DNA from 2 places in the Mesorhizobium sp. M7D.F.Ca.US.005.01.1.1 genome. Region 1 is predicted to be linked to the other one. Evidence: predicted binding sites of a transcription regulator. Region 1 holds the regulator's gene; the other holds the start of a gene.
What was found. Region 1 encodes PhoB, which activates phosphate uptake and scavenging genes when phosphate is short. Its sites were predicted from a motif close to TGTCATNNANCTGTCAT; they were not measured.
Positions count from the first base shown of each region.

Region 2: EJ076_RS05965 (DUF1045 domain-containing protein) is a predicted target of PhoB. The motif match lies at 4,317-4,333, and genes of this name have one in related genera.

Region 1 is NZ_CP034453.1:6,999,974-7,007,115, forward strand. Features, by position in the region: gene EJ076_RS34050 (sugar ABC transporter permease) at 1-993, opposite strand, end outside; gene xylF (D-xylose ABC transporter substrate-binding protein) at 1,240-2,280, opposite strand; gene EJ076_RS34060 (ROK family protein) at 2,551-3,798, shown strand; gene phoB (phosphate regulon transcriptional regulator PhoB) at 3,815-4,504, opposite strand; gene phoU (phosphate signaling complex protein PhoU) at 4,524-5,231, opposite strand; gene pstB (phosphate ABC transporter ATP-binding protein PstB) at 5,257-6,060, opposite strand; gene pstA (phosphate ABC transporter permease PstA) at 6,057-6,908, opposite strand; gene pstC (phosphate ABC transporter permease subunit PstC) at 6,912-7,142, opposite strand, start outside.
Region 2 is NZ_CP034453.1:1,226,903-1,234,044, reverse strand. Features, by position in the region: gene iolC (5-dehydro-2-deoxygluconokinase) at 1-200, shown strand, start outside; gene iolD (3D-(3,5/4)-trihydroxycyclohexane-1,2-dione acylhydrolase (decyclizing)) at 236-2,086, shown strand; gene iolE (myo-inosose-2 dehydratase) at 2,204-3,121, shown strand; gene EJ076_RS05975 (hypothetical protein) at 3,183-3,401, shown strand; gene iolB (5-deoxy-glucuronate isomerase) at 3,407-4,219, shown strand; gene EJ076_RS05965 (DUF1045 domain-containing protein) at 4,373-5,080, shown strand; gene EJ076_RS05960 (alpha-D-ribose 1-methylphosphonate 5-triphosphate diphosphatase) at 5,129-6,268, shown strand; gene phnN (phosphonate metabolism protein/1,5-bisphosphokinase (PRPP-forming) PhnN) at 6,265-6,894, shown strand; gene EJ076_RS05950 (COG4280 domain-containing protein) at 7,105-7,142, shown strand, end outside.

The sequences.
Region 1 (7,142 bases):
ATTGCCGCCGATGGCAAAGACATAGCGGCCGAAACGCGTGCGGTTGGTGATGAAGGTCATGACCAGCCCGACGGCGATCGCCATCAGCACCGGTATGGCGATGCCGTGAGCGATGAACAGGCCGCCTTCGGGCACGGTGATGTTGTTGGCGGCCGCATACCGGTTCACGATGCCGATCGGCCACGGATAGGAGTTGGCGAGCCAGACCGCACCCATGATGACGGCACAGGTGACGACGCCGAGCAGCGTCTCGGCCCAGATCGGACGCAGCGGAAACCGGAAACGCTTGCGCTGCACCCGCCCGTTGAAAAGCGCAAACACCACGGCGAGGCAGGCCACGATCCCGACGACCCAGCTCCAGGTCGCGCCGATCGATCCCGACGGCCCGCCGCCCATGAGCTGGAAGGTGGCGTCAAGCGGTGCCACCGTCTGGCCTGATGTGACCCACCAGGCAGCACCGCGCCAGACCAGCAGTCCGCCCAGCGTGACGATGAACGCCGGCACTTCGAGATAGGCGATGACGAAGCCTTGAAAGGCCCCGATCAGCAGGCCGAGCGCCAGGCCGATGACCAGCGCCAGAACCCAGATCCACGGATTGCCGAGTTCGAGCCCGACAAACCGCACCAGGAAATGCACCTGGGCAAATCCCATCACCATGCCGATCAGGCCCTCGGCGGAACCGACGGACAGGTCGATGTTGCGCATGACGATGACCAGCACCATGCCGCAGGCCATGATGGCGACCGCCGATGTCTGTACCGACAGGTTCCAGAGATTGCGCGGCGTCAGAAAGGTGCGGCTGTCGAAATCGAGCGGATTGACGCCGAGGCGCAGGCTGGAAATGACATGCAGCCCGATCCAGATGATCAGCAGGGCGCCGACCATGCCGAGCATGCGGGTGTCGATCTCGGTCGCCTTCAGGAACCGGGCGACCACGCCGAGCTCCGACGCACGCGCGGTGTCGGCCTGCGGGTTGGACGTCGTGTCGGTCATGATTTCCTCCCACCGGCTGGCCGTCTGACGCGGATGCCGGAACCCAGCCTTGAACGGTTCACCGATTCCCGGAAACGCCGAACCGTTCTATCTCTTTGTTTTGACGCAATTCCGGACGGAAAACCGCTACGCACTTTTCCTGGAATTGCTCCCGAAGCTATCCGCGTGATGCGGAAATACAAATCTTTTTGAGAAAACGCCGCGGCTTTTGGGCCGCGGCGTTCAGATATTTCGACGTGATCCAGATCAGTTACAGGCCGCGACGGTGCCGGCGGCGACGCCCGCGCAGACTTCGTCCTTCTTGATCCAGCCGGCGGCGATGACGACGTTGAGATTGTCCTTGGTGATGGCAACCGGGGTCAGGAACAGCGACTTGACGGTGTTGCCGCCCGGTGTCGTGAAGTCCTTGGCGCCGGCAATGTCGCTCGTCTTCTTGCCGTCGGCGAGCTGCGAGGCGATCTCGGCGGCGTTCTTGCCGAGTTCGCGCGCGTCCTTCCACACCGACACGGTCTGCGTGCCGAGTGCGATGCGGTTCAGCGCGGCGTGGTCGCCGTCCTGACCCGAGACCGGCACGGTGCCGGCAAGGCCCTGCGCCGTCAGTGCCGCGACGACGCCGCCGGCGGTGCCGTCATTGGCCGCGACCACGGCGTCGACCTTGTTGTCGTTGGCGGTGAGGAACTGTTCCATGTTCTTCTGGGCGTTGGCGGGCAGCCAGCCGTCCGTATAGGCCTCGCCGACATTCTTGATCTTGCCGCTGTCGATGGCTTCCTTGAGCACTTCCATCGAGCCCGAGAACAGGAAGTCGGCATTCGGATCGGCACCCGAACCCTTGATGAAGACATAGTTGCCTTCCGGCTTGACCTTGAACACTTCGCGGGCCTGCATGCGGCCGACTTCCTTGTTGTCGAAGGTCAGGTAGAAGACGTCCTTGTTCTCGATCAGACGGTCATAGCCGACGACCGGAATGCCTTCGTCCAGCGCCTTCTGCACCGCTGGGCCGATGGCCGAGGCATCCTGCGCCAGGATGATCAGCGAATTGGCGCCCTGCGAGATCAGGCTTTCGACATCGGTAAGCTGCTTGCCGGGATTGGACTGCGCATCGGCGGAGATGTACTTGTCGCCGGCAGCCTCGATCGCCGTCTTCATGGCGGCCTCATCGGTCTTCCAGCGCTCTTCCTGGAAGTTGGACCACGAAACGCCGATGACCTTGTCCTTCGCCTGCGCGACCGACGCGAGCGTCAGCGACATGGCGACACCCGCCAGGATGGCGGCTGTGAATCTTTTCATAATATCCTCCCTGCGCCGCGTATGGCGCGACCAAACTGACCCGAAGGCCGGCACAGAGGCCCTATTTTTTCGAGCCCCGAAAAAATACTGGTCCAACACCCGAACGCTGTCAACATCGATTCTGATGGATTTTGATGTGCTCGCGAATTTTTTTCGAGCCCCGGAATAAATAAATGACAGAGTGGGCGGCTTCTGCCAGTATTTGACTGCGTTGCCGACAGCGTTCGAGGGGCACGGAGAACCGCGGCGACCGGGAGGACTTGAAGAAACATGTCGGTCGGAATCCGCCACGACGATTTGCGCCGGCGCAACCGGGCGATGGTGATTGCGGCCGTGCGCCGCGCCGGACAGCCGTCCCGCACCGAGATCGCAGCGACAACCGGCCTTAGCCACTCGACCATATCGGCTATCTCTTCCGACCTGATCGGGGAAGGCATCCTGACCGAAAGCAAACCAAGCGAGGCCGGCTCGCTCAAACGCGGCCGGCCGCAGGTTGGCCTCAGCCTCAATCCGGAAGCGGCGGCGGTGATGACCGTGGTGCTGTCGCTGAATTTTCTCTCCGTCGCCGTCATCGACTATGCCGGCCAGGTGATATCAGAGGAACAGCGCCGGCTGGACACGCTGACCATGTCGCGGGACGCGCTGATCGGCGAATGCACGGCAATCGTGCGGCGCCGTCTCGAGGACCCTGATCTCGACGTCCGCAGCATCGCCCGCATCGCGCTGGCAATCCAGGGCATCACCGACACCCGCTCCCGCGCCATGCTGTGGTCGCCGATCACGCCGCACACCGACATCGCCTTCGCCGACATACTCGAGGACGAGTTCGGCATCCCCGCCACCATGGAGAATGACTGCAACATGATGGCGATAGCGCTACGCTGGCGCGATCCTGATCGCTACCGCGACGATTTCATCGCCATCCTTTTGTCGCATGGCATCGGCATGGGCCTGGTGCTGAAGGGCGAGCTGTTCACCGGCACCCATTCCTCGGGCGGCGAGTTCGGCCACATGATCCATCAGCCGAAAGGTGCGCTCTGCCGCTGCGGGCGGCGCGGCTGCGTCGAGGCCTATGCCGGAAACTACGCCATCTGGCGCAACGCCAGGCAGCTGGGCGAGGACGCAGAACCCGTCGCTGATGTCAGCGACGCCGACATGCGCGCGCTGGCGACCGCGGCCCGCGAAAGGGATGGCCCCGAGCGCGAGGCCTATCGCAAGGCCGGCGAAGCGCTCGGCTACGGTCTCGGCAGCCTGTTCGCACTGATCGATCCGGCGCCCGTCGCCATGGTCGGCGTCAGCGCCGCTGCCTTCGACCTGATCGAGCCGGCATTGCGCGAGGCGATTGCCCAGACCGCCGGCGGCCAGCACTCGAAATCGATTTCCTTCGACACCGAGCCGAACGAACTGCCGCTGATCCGCGAAGGCTGCGCCATGCGCGCACTGACCTTCGTCGACCAGGAGATTTTCGCACCGGGCGTGCAGGCGAGAGCTGGCCTCGTCGGCAAGAACGTGGCGTGAGTTCAAACGAGGGAGCTCAGTCTTCCCTGATCGCGTAGCCCGCGCCTCGGATCGTGCGGATGACATCGGGCATGCGGCCGTTGTTGACCGCCTTGCGCAGCCGGCCGACATGAACGTCCACCGTGCGCTCGTCAATATAGATTGTCTCGCCCCAGACATTGTCGAGCAGCTGGCTGCGCGAGAACACACGGCCGGGATGACGCATCATGAACTCTAGCAGGCGGAATTCTGTCGGTCCGAGCCGGATCTCGCTCTTCTTACGATAGACCCGGTGCGACTCACGATCGAGCACGATGTCGCCGACCTTGAGCACGCTGGATAGCACTTCCGGCTTGGCCCGGCGCAGCAGCGCCTTGACCCTGGCCATGAATTCCGGCGTCGAGAACGGCTTGACCAGATAGTCGTCGGCGCCGGTCGACAGGCCACGCACGCGGTCGCTTTCCTCGCCGCGCGCGGTCAGCATGATGATCGGCAGCCGCTCGGTCTCGGGACGCATCCTTAGCCGACGACAGAGTTCGATACCCGAAACCGCAGGCACCATCCAGTCGAGCACCAGAAGGTCGGGAACGTTCTCCTGCAGCCGGATCTCGGCCTCGTCGCCGCGCGTCACCACCTCGACCTGGTAACCCTCGGATTCCAGATTGTAGCGGAGCAGCACGCCTAGCGGCTCCTCATCCTCCACCACCATGATGCGTGGCGCGATCATCGACTGGTCACCCCTGTCGTCATGCCGCCGGCGCGGACATTGCCGTCTCGTCCTGCTTCGGGCGATTGGCGGGCAGCTGCGTGCCGGTCAAAACATAATAGGCATTTTCAGCGATGTTGGTCACATGGTCGCCGATGCGCTCGAGGTTCTTGGCGCAGAACAACAGATGCGTGCAGGCAGTGATGTTGCGCGGGTCTTCCATCATGTAGGTCAGCAGTTCGCGGAACACCGAGGTGTATTTGACGTCGATGCGCTCGTCGGCGGCGCGCAGTTTCGCCAGGGCCGCGGCGTCGCGCGCCGCATACTCCTCGATCACGCCCTGCACCTGGATCAGCACCAGCTGGGCCATTGCGTCGATGGAATGCGACAGGTCACGCGGTGTGACGCTGAGGCCGACGGTGCCGACGCGCTTGGCGATGTTCTTGGCAAGGTCGCCGATGCGTTCGAGATCGCCGGCCATGCGGATCGAACCGACGACATGGCGTAGATCGTCGGCCATCGGCTGCCGCTTGGCGATCAACGTGATGGCGCGGTCGTCGAGCTCGCGCTGGCGCGCGTCCATGATCGCATCGTCGGAGACGACGCGCTGTGCGAGGGCGTTATCGGAATTCAAAAGCGCCTTGGTGGCACCACCGACCATCGAGCCGGCGAGATCGCCCATATCGCTGATGAGCCTGCTGATTTGTCCGAGATCCTCGTCGAAAGAAGCGACTGTGTGTTCGCCCATGATCTTGTCCCTCGTATGCCTGAACTCAGCCGAAGCGGCCGGTGATGTAGTCCTGCGTGCGCTTCTCGCGGGGCGACGTGAAGATCTTCTCGGTGCGGTCGAACTCGACCAGTTCGCCCAGATACATGAAGGCCGTCTGCTTCGACACGCGCGCCGCCTGCTGCATGTTGTGGGTGACGATGACGATCGTGTAGTCGGCTTGCAACTCGTCGATCAGCTCCTCGATCTTGGCGGTCGACAGCGGGTCAAGCGCCGAGGCCGGCTCATCGAGCAGGATGACTTCCGGCTTCACCGCCACGGTGCGGGCGATGCAGAGCCGCTGCTGCTGACCACCGGAGAGGCTGAGGCCGCTGGCGTTGAGCTTGTCCTTGACCTCGGTCCAGAGTGCTGCGCGCTTCAGCGCCTGCTCGACGCGGCCGTCCATCTCGGACTTGCTGAGCTTCTCATAGAGCCTGACGCCGAAAGCGATGTTTTCGTAGATCGACATCGGAAATGGCGTCGGCTTCTGGAACACCATGCCGATCTTGGTCCGCAGCAGGTTGAGATCCTGCGAGCGGTCGAGAACGTTCTGGCCGTCGAGCAGCACCTGACCTTCGGCGGTCTGCTTGGGATAGAGTTCGTAGATGCGGTTGAAGACGCGCAGCAGCGTCGACTTCCCGCAGCCCGAAGGCCCGATGAAGGCGGTGACGCTGCGCTCGGGCAAGGACAGCGTGATGTCCTTCAGCGCCTTCGACTGGCCGTAGTAGAAGTTGAGGTTCTTGACCTCGATCTTGGCCTTGGCGGTGGCCTCGGCGGCGATCGTCATGTCTGGAGACAACATCTGGCTCATTTGTCCTCTCTGCGTCCGGTCAGGCTGCGAGCAACGATGCTGAGCGCGAGAACCGTCAATGTGATGATGAGTGCACCGGTCCAGGCCAGTTGCTGCCATTCCTCGTAAGGGCTGAGAGCGAACTGGAAGATGGTGACAGGCAGGCTGGCCATCGGCGCGTTGAGATTGCTCGACCAGAACTGGTTGTTGAGCGCCGTGAAGAGCAGTGGCGCCGTCTCGCCGGAGATACGGGCGATCGACAGCAATATGCCGGTGACGATGCCGGAAAGCGCGGCGCGGTAGGCGACCGACTTGATGACCACCCAGCGCGGCGCGCCGATCGCGGTGCCGGCTTCGCGCAAGGCGTTCGGCACCAAATTGAGCATGTCTTCGGTGGTGCGCACGACAACCGGGATGACGAGGATGGCGAGCGCGACTGCACCGGCGATCGCCGAGAAATGCCCCATCGGCCGCACCATCAGTTCGTAGACGAACAGGCCGATGATGATCGATGGCGCCGACAACAGGATGTCGTTGATGAACCGCACCACGGTGGTCAGCTTGGAAAAGCGACCGTACTCAGCCATGTAGGTTCCGGCCAGCACGCCGATCGGTGTGCCGACGATGACGGCGATGACGGTCATCACCACGCTGCCATAGATGGCGTTGAGCAGGCCGCCGGCGTCGCCGGGAGGCGGCGTCATCTGCGTGAAGACGTCAAAGGACAGGCCGGCGGCGCCCTTGTAGACCAGCGCGCCGAGGATGAGCGCCAGCCAGGCTAGGCCGATGCCCGCCGCGGTGACGCACAGCGTCATCATCACGGCATTCTTCCTCTTGCGGCTCTGGTGAAGCGATGTGGCTGTCGACATCGGTCAGGCTCCGGTGCGGGCGTCGATGCGCATCAGCATGTAGCGGGCGATGGCAAGGATCAGGAAGGTGATGACGAACAGGATCAGGCCGAGCGCCACCAGCGAAGAAGTGTAGAGGTCGCCGACGGCTTCGGTGAATTCATTGGCGATGGTCGCCGAGATCGTCGTCGCCGGCGCGAACAGCGACGTCGAGATGCGGTGCGCGTTGCCGATGACGAAGGTCACCGCCATGGT
Region 2 (7,142 bases), 1.4 Mb from region 1:
AGCTGGAAGCGGCGTTCGCCGCTACCGCCAAGGCGCCTATCGTCAAGGGCTTTGCCGTCGGCCGCACCATCTTCGTCCATGCGGCAGAACAATGGCTGGCCGGCAAGATGTCGGATGACGAGGCGATCGCCGACATGGCGCAGCGCTTCGAACAGCTGACCGAAGCGTGGCTTGCCGCGCGCGGCCGCAAGGCGGCATAAGAAGGCCCGGCACAAGGACTGCGGAGGAAACCACCATGAGCAAGACAATCCGCCTGACGATGGCGCAGGCGCTGACCCGCTTCCTGTCGCGCCAGATGACCGAGATCGACGGCAGCAAAGTCCCGATCTTCGGTGGCGTCTGGGCGATCTTCGGTCACGGCAATGTCGCCGGCATCGGCGAGGCGCTCTACCAGGTGCGCGACGAATTGCCGACCTTCCGCGCCCACAACGAACAGGCGATGGCGCATGCGGCGATCGCCTATGCCAAGGCCAATTTCCGCCGCCGCTTCATGGCCGCAACCTCTTCGATCGGTCCCGGCGCGCTCAACATGGTGACGGCGGCGGCGCTCGCCCATGTAAACAGGTTGCCCGTCCTGTTTCTGCCGGGCGACGTCTTCGCCAACCGTATCCCCGATCCGGTGTTGCAGCAGGCCGAGGACTTTTCCGACGGCACGGCGACGGTCAATGACTGCTTCCGTCCGGTGTCGCGCTATTTCGACCGCATCACGCGGCCGGAGCAGATCATCCCGGCGCTCAGCCGCGCCATGGCCGTGCTGACCGATCCGGCCGAATGCGGGCCGGTGACGCTGTCGCTGTGCCAGGATGTCCAGGCCGAGGCCTATGACTATCCCGAGAGTTTTTTCGCGGAGCGCGTCTGGCATCAGCGCCGGCCGCGCCCGGACCGCCATGAGCTTGCGGCTGCTGTCGCCGCGCTCAAGGGAGCAAGAAAGCCGCTGGTGATCGCCGGCGGCGGTGTCCTCTATTCGCAGGCCTCGGACGAACTGGCGAAATTCGCCGAGGGCGCCGGCATTCCGGTCTGCGAGACGCAAGGCGGCAAATCCTCGCTGCCGGACGATCATCCGCTCAACATGGCGGCGGTCGGCGTCACCGGCACTTCTGCCGCCAACCGGCTGGCGGAAGAAGCCGATGTCGTGCTGGCCATCGGCACGCGCCTGCAGGATTTCACGACCGGCTCGTGGGCGCTGTTCAAGAATTCCGGCAAGACCATCATCGGGCTCAACGTGCAGCCCTTCGACGCCGGCAAGCACCGCGCGCTGCCGCTGGTCGCTGATGCGGCCGAGGGTTTGGCTGAACTCGGTGCTGCGCTGAAGGGCTGGAAGGCGCCTTCCACCTGGACCGACAATGCGGCCACCGGCAAGAAGGCCTGGCAGGCAGAAGCAGCGAAAGTGACGGCGTCGACCAATGCCGCCTACCCCTCCGACGCGCAAGTGATCGGCGCCGTGCAGCGCGCGATGGGCTCTGGCGTGACGCTGCTGCATGCCGCCGGCGGCTTGCCGGGGGAATTGCACAAGCTCTGGCAGGCCGGCGCGCCCGGCTCCTACCACGCGGAATACGGCTTCTCGACCATGGGCTACGAGATTGCCGGCGGGCTCGGCGCCAAGATGGCCAAGCCAAACGAGGAGGTCGTCGTCATGATCGGCGACGGCTCCTACCTGATGCTGAATTCGGAGATCGCCACCTCGGTGATGCTCGGCCTCAAGCTCACCATCGTGCTGCTTGATAACAGGGGCTACGGTTGCATCAACCGGCTGCAGATGGCGACCGGCGGCGCCAACTTCAACAATCTCCTGAAGGACTCGCGCCACGAGATCCTGCCCGACATCGACTTTGCCGCGCATGCGGCCAGCATGGGGGCGATTGCCGAAAAGGTGCCGTCGATCGCCGGGCTGGAAAACGCACTGGAGAAGGCCAAGAAGAATGCGCGCACCACGGTGCTGGTCATCGACACCGACCCGCTGGTTTCCACCGATGCCGGCGGTCACTGGTGGGATGTGGCGGTGCCGGAAGTGTCGGCACGGCCGCAGGTTAACGCGGCGCGCAAGGCGTATGACGAAAAGCGGCAGATGCAGACCATTGGCGAGTGATATAGGCGCTGAAGCTCCTCCTTCTCCCCGCCTCTATAGGGGAGAAGATGCCGGCAGGCAGATGGGGGGCGGCGCCAACGGGCAAGAAATGAACTGTTTTAGGACCGGAGCGACGACTTGAAAGCCAAACTGGGCATGTCCCCCATTGCGTGGTGGAACGACGATCTTGCGGAACTCAGCGATGACGTGTCGCTGGAAGAATGTTTGCGCCAGTCGCGCTCGGCCGGTTTCACCGGCATGGAGATGGGCCGGCGCTTTCCCAATGATCCCGATGTCATGCTGCCGATCCTGAAGGCAGCCGACGTGACGCTGTGCGGTGGCTGGTTCTCCGGCACGCTGGTCGATGGGGAGATGGCCGACAACAAGGATCGCATCCAGCCGATGATCGACCTGTTCAAGGCCGTGAACGCGCCTTGCATCGTCTATGGCGAGGTCGGCCGCTCGATCCAGGGCGACCGCTCGAAGCCGCTGGCCACCAAGCCGAAGCTTTCGGACGACGAGATGAAGGCCTATGCGAAGCGCCTCACCGCGTTTGGCGAATGGTGCGCCGAACAGGGCATGCCGCTTTCCTATCACCACCACATGGCGGCCGTGGTCGAGACCGAGCCGGAACTCGATGCCTTCATGCGCTATTCCGGCGCCGGCATTCCGCTGCTGCTCGATGCCGGACATCTGGCCTTTGCCGGCGGCGACGTGCTGCGCGCCATCGACAACCATCACACTCGCATCAGCCATGTGCATGTGAAGGATGTGCGCATGGGCGTGATCGACAGGCTCGACCGCACGAAACAGTCCTTCCTCGACGCCGTGGCGCTGGGCGCCTTCACCGTGCCGGGCGACGGCTCGCTGGATTTCGGCGCCATCGTGCAGCGGTTCGCGGACCATGGCTATGAGGGCTGGTTCGTGGTCGAGGCCGAGCAGGACCCGAAGAAGAACCCGCCGCTCAGGATGGCAGAGGTCGGCTACAAGGAATTGATGCGCGTCATGACCGCCGCCGGCTACACGGTCGAGACGCAGGGCTTTCCCAATGCCTAGGGCTTCCTCAATGCCTGATGCGATGGGTTCCCGGCGAAGCCGATTGCTGTAGATTGGCCCGATGAAAGATTACGAGCACCCCTTCTTCCGGCCTTTGTGGCGGCGTGTCGCCGTCGTCGCGGTCTGCGTCATCTGGTCGATCATCGAGTTCGCCACCGGCACGCCGTTCTGGGGCGTGATCGCGCTCGGCTTCGCCGGCTACGCCGTCTGGCAGTTCTTCTATCTCTACAAGCCGGCCGACGAGAGCAAGGCAGCGGCCGAGCCCGAACCGAAGGAGTGACTGGGATGTCGAAGCTGCTCGTCAAAGCCAACAAGGGCCATGGCCGCGTCGCCCATGTGACGCCGCAAATCGCGGGTTGGACCTATGTCGGTTTCGACCTGCATCGGCTGAAGCCTGGCGAGAGCGCCTCCGGAAAAACGGAGGATCGCGAAGTCTGCCTGGTGTTCGTCACCGGCAAGGGCAAGGCGTCAGCCGGCGGCAAGGATCTCGGCCTGCTCGGCGAGCGCATGTCGCCCTTCGAGGGCAAGCCGTGGTCGGTCTATGTTCCGCAAGGCTCGGACTGGTCGGTGACCGCAAATACCGAGCTGGAACTGGCGGTCTGCTCGGCGCCGGGCCTTGGCGGCGGCTTGCCGGTTCGCGTCATCGCACCGGACGATCTTGGCCAGGAGGTGCGCGGCAAAGGCACCAACACGCGCTACGTCACCAACATCCTGCCGGAGGGCAAGCCGGCCGATTCGCTGCTGGTGGTCGAAGTCATCACGCCCGGCGGGCATACGTCGAGCTACCCGCCGCACAAGCACGACCAGGACAATCTGCCCGCTGAATCCTACCTCGAGGAAACCTACTATCACCGCCTCAACCCGCCGCAGGGCTTTGCCTTCCAGCGCGTCTACACCGACGCCGACAAGAATGGCCATCGTGCGCTGGATGAGGCGATGGCGATCGAGGACGGCGATGTCGTGCTGGTGCCCAGGGGCTATCACCCCTGTGCCGCCTGCCACGGCTATGACCTCTATTACCTCAACGTGATGGCCGGGCCGAAACGGACGTGGAAATTCCACAACGCGCCCGAGCACGAATGGTTGATGAAGGCCTGACCGATCATACCTTCCCAGGTGAAGCTATTGGTCCAGCTAGAAAAAATCGTCGGCTAAGGACCCACAAGGTCGATTTGCCTTCGAAAACCCTTCAAAGCTTCGTCAATCCGTCATGGAAATCACCTATGGCAGCGGGACTGACGAGGACTACCGATGCGCTACGCCATCTATTTCACCCCCCGGCAGGACGAACCGTTGGCGCGGATCGCCGCCAACTGGCTCGGCCGCGACCCGTTTGGCGCCGCGACAAGGCCGGTCGAGGCGGTGGCCGACCTGTCGGCGGCGGAAGTCGCCTTCCACACCGCTTCGGCGCGCCGTTATGGCTTTCACGCGACGCTGAAAGCCCCTTTCCGCCTGGCTGCCAACGAGACCGAAGCCTCGCTGCGCGCCGCACTCGACCATTTTGCCGAGGCGACGCCGGTGGTGACCATCCCCCGCCTGGTCGTCAGCCAGATCGACAGCTTCTTCGCACTGGTGCCGGAAGGACCACTGCCGGCGCTCAACCGCTTCGCCGATGACGTGGTGCTCGGCTTCGACCGGTTTCGCGCGCCGTTGACCGAGGCGGAAATCGAGCGGCGCAGCCCGGATTCGCTGAAGCCGGCCGAGTTCCGCAACCTCTGCCAATGGGGCTACCCCTATGTCTTCGAAACCTTTCGCTTCCACATGACGCTGTCGGGCCGGGCAGCGTCACAGGAAAGCCCTCGTTTGCGCGCAGCAATCGACAGTCTGTTCGCCGACATTCTGCGACAGAAGGTGCTGGTGGATGCGCTGACATTGTTTGTCGAAACCGAACCGGGCGCACCTTTCATGGTGCTCTCGCATCACGCGCTCGGGCGCCGCCCGGCCAGAAAAACTGCCTGACACCTCTGCCGGAATGACTCCACCCGGAACAACCAAGGACTGCCTGAAATGACCGCCGAAACTGTTCTCCACAACGCCCGCATCGTGCTTGCCGACGAGATCGTCGAGGGTTCGCTGGTGCTGCGTGACGGCTTTATCGCCGGCATCGAAGCCGGCTCCAGCCGCAACGGCGAGGACATGGGCGGCGATTACATCATTCCCGGGTTGGTCGAACTCCATACGGACCACCTCGAAGGCCACTACGCGCCGCGGCCCAAGGTGCGCTGGAACCCGATCGCCGCCGTGCTCGCCCATGACGCGCAGGTGGCGACCGCCGGCATCACCACCGTGCTCGACGCCTTGCGTGTCGGCATGGACGAAGACGCCGACCTGACGTCGACAGACATCCGCAAGCTGGCCGATGCCATCGAGGACAGCGTCCAGCAGGACCGTCTGCGCGCAGACCATTTCATCCATCTGCGCTGCGAGGTTTCGGCACCGGACTGCCTCAGGGCTTTCGCCAATTTCGATGGCGACGAACGGGTCAAGCTGGCATCGCTGATGGACCACGCGCCAGGCCAGCGCCAATTCGTCAACCTGGAAACCTATGCCTATTACTACCAGCGCAAACTGAAGCTGACCGACCGTGACTTCAAGCTGTTCTGCGAAAAGCGGATGGGGGAATCGGCCGTGAATTCGGGGCCGAACCGTGTCCACATCGCCGCCGCCTGCCATGAGCGCGGCATCGTGCTGGCCAGCCATGACGACGCCACCATTGGCCATGTCGGCGAGGCGATCGAGCAGGGCGTGCGCGTCGCCGAGTTCCCGACCACGGAAGAAGCCGCCAGGGCCTCGAAAGAAGCTGGGCTCGGCGTGCTGATGGGCGCGCCCAACGTCATGCGCGGCGCCTCGCATTCGGGCAACGTCTCGGCCCGCACGCTGGCCAGCGACGGGCTGCTCGACATCCTGTCGTCCGACTACATTCCCTTCAGCCTGATACAGTCGGCGTTCTTCCTCGGCGATGTCGTCGAAGGCATTTCCCTGCCGCAGGCTGTCGCCATGGTCTCGAAGAACCCGGCCGATGCAGTTGGCCTGACCGACCGCGGCGTCATCGAGCAGGGCCGCCGCGCCGATCTGGTGCGCGTGCGCGTCGACGACCATGTTCCGGTCGTACGCACCGTCTGGCGGCAGGGACGCCGGGTCGCATGATGGTGTCGGCGCTGATCGAGCGAGAATTGTCCGCCGAGACGTTTCCGATCCGCGATGGCGTTTTCGTCGCCGTGGTTGGACCGAGTGGCGCCGGCAAGGACACGGTGATCGGCTACGCCCGCAACCATTTTGCCGACGAGACAAGGCTGGAGTTTGTCCGCCGCGTCATCACGCGGCCGAGCGATGCCGCCAGCGAGGATCACGACACGCTGGCCGACGCCGCCTTCATCGAAGCCGAAGCCGATGGCGCCTTCGCCATCTCCTGGGAAGCGCACGGCTTGCGTTATGGCATCCCGGCCGATGTCGACTGGTCTGTCGCCAATGGCCGTGTTGCTGTCGCCAATGTGTCGCGCGCGATCATCCCCTCCTTGCGCGAACGCTATGCCAACCTGGCCATCGTCGAGATCACAGCCTCACCGGACGTGCTGGCGGAGCGGCTGGCAATGCGCGGCCGCGAGTCACGTGGCGAAGTGCTGGCGCGACTGGCGCGCAGCGCCAATGTGAGCCTGTCCGGCCCTGGTGTCACTTCGATCGACAACAGTGGCCCGCGCGAAGCCGCGGGCGAGCGTTTTGCCGAGGTGCTGCGCAAGGCGATGGCATTTTCCGACATGTCGGGTCTGATCTAGGCTTCCAGCGCTTGTCGAGCGCCTTCCAGGGCCGATGCTGGTGGCTGGCGGTCGATCTCGAGCCGCAGCGCGTGCGGCTCGACTCCGTCCGTTGGTGCTTCGCTTGCTTTTTCGCTGCCAGCGGAGCGCTGTGTGGTGCGGACGGCAATGGTGATCCTGGACCACGGTTCAAAGAGATCATGGTAGAATGAAGCAATACAGGAAGCCTTGATGCATAGTCTGACACCTATCCTTTCGACGATCACGGC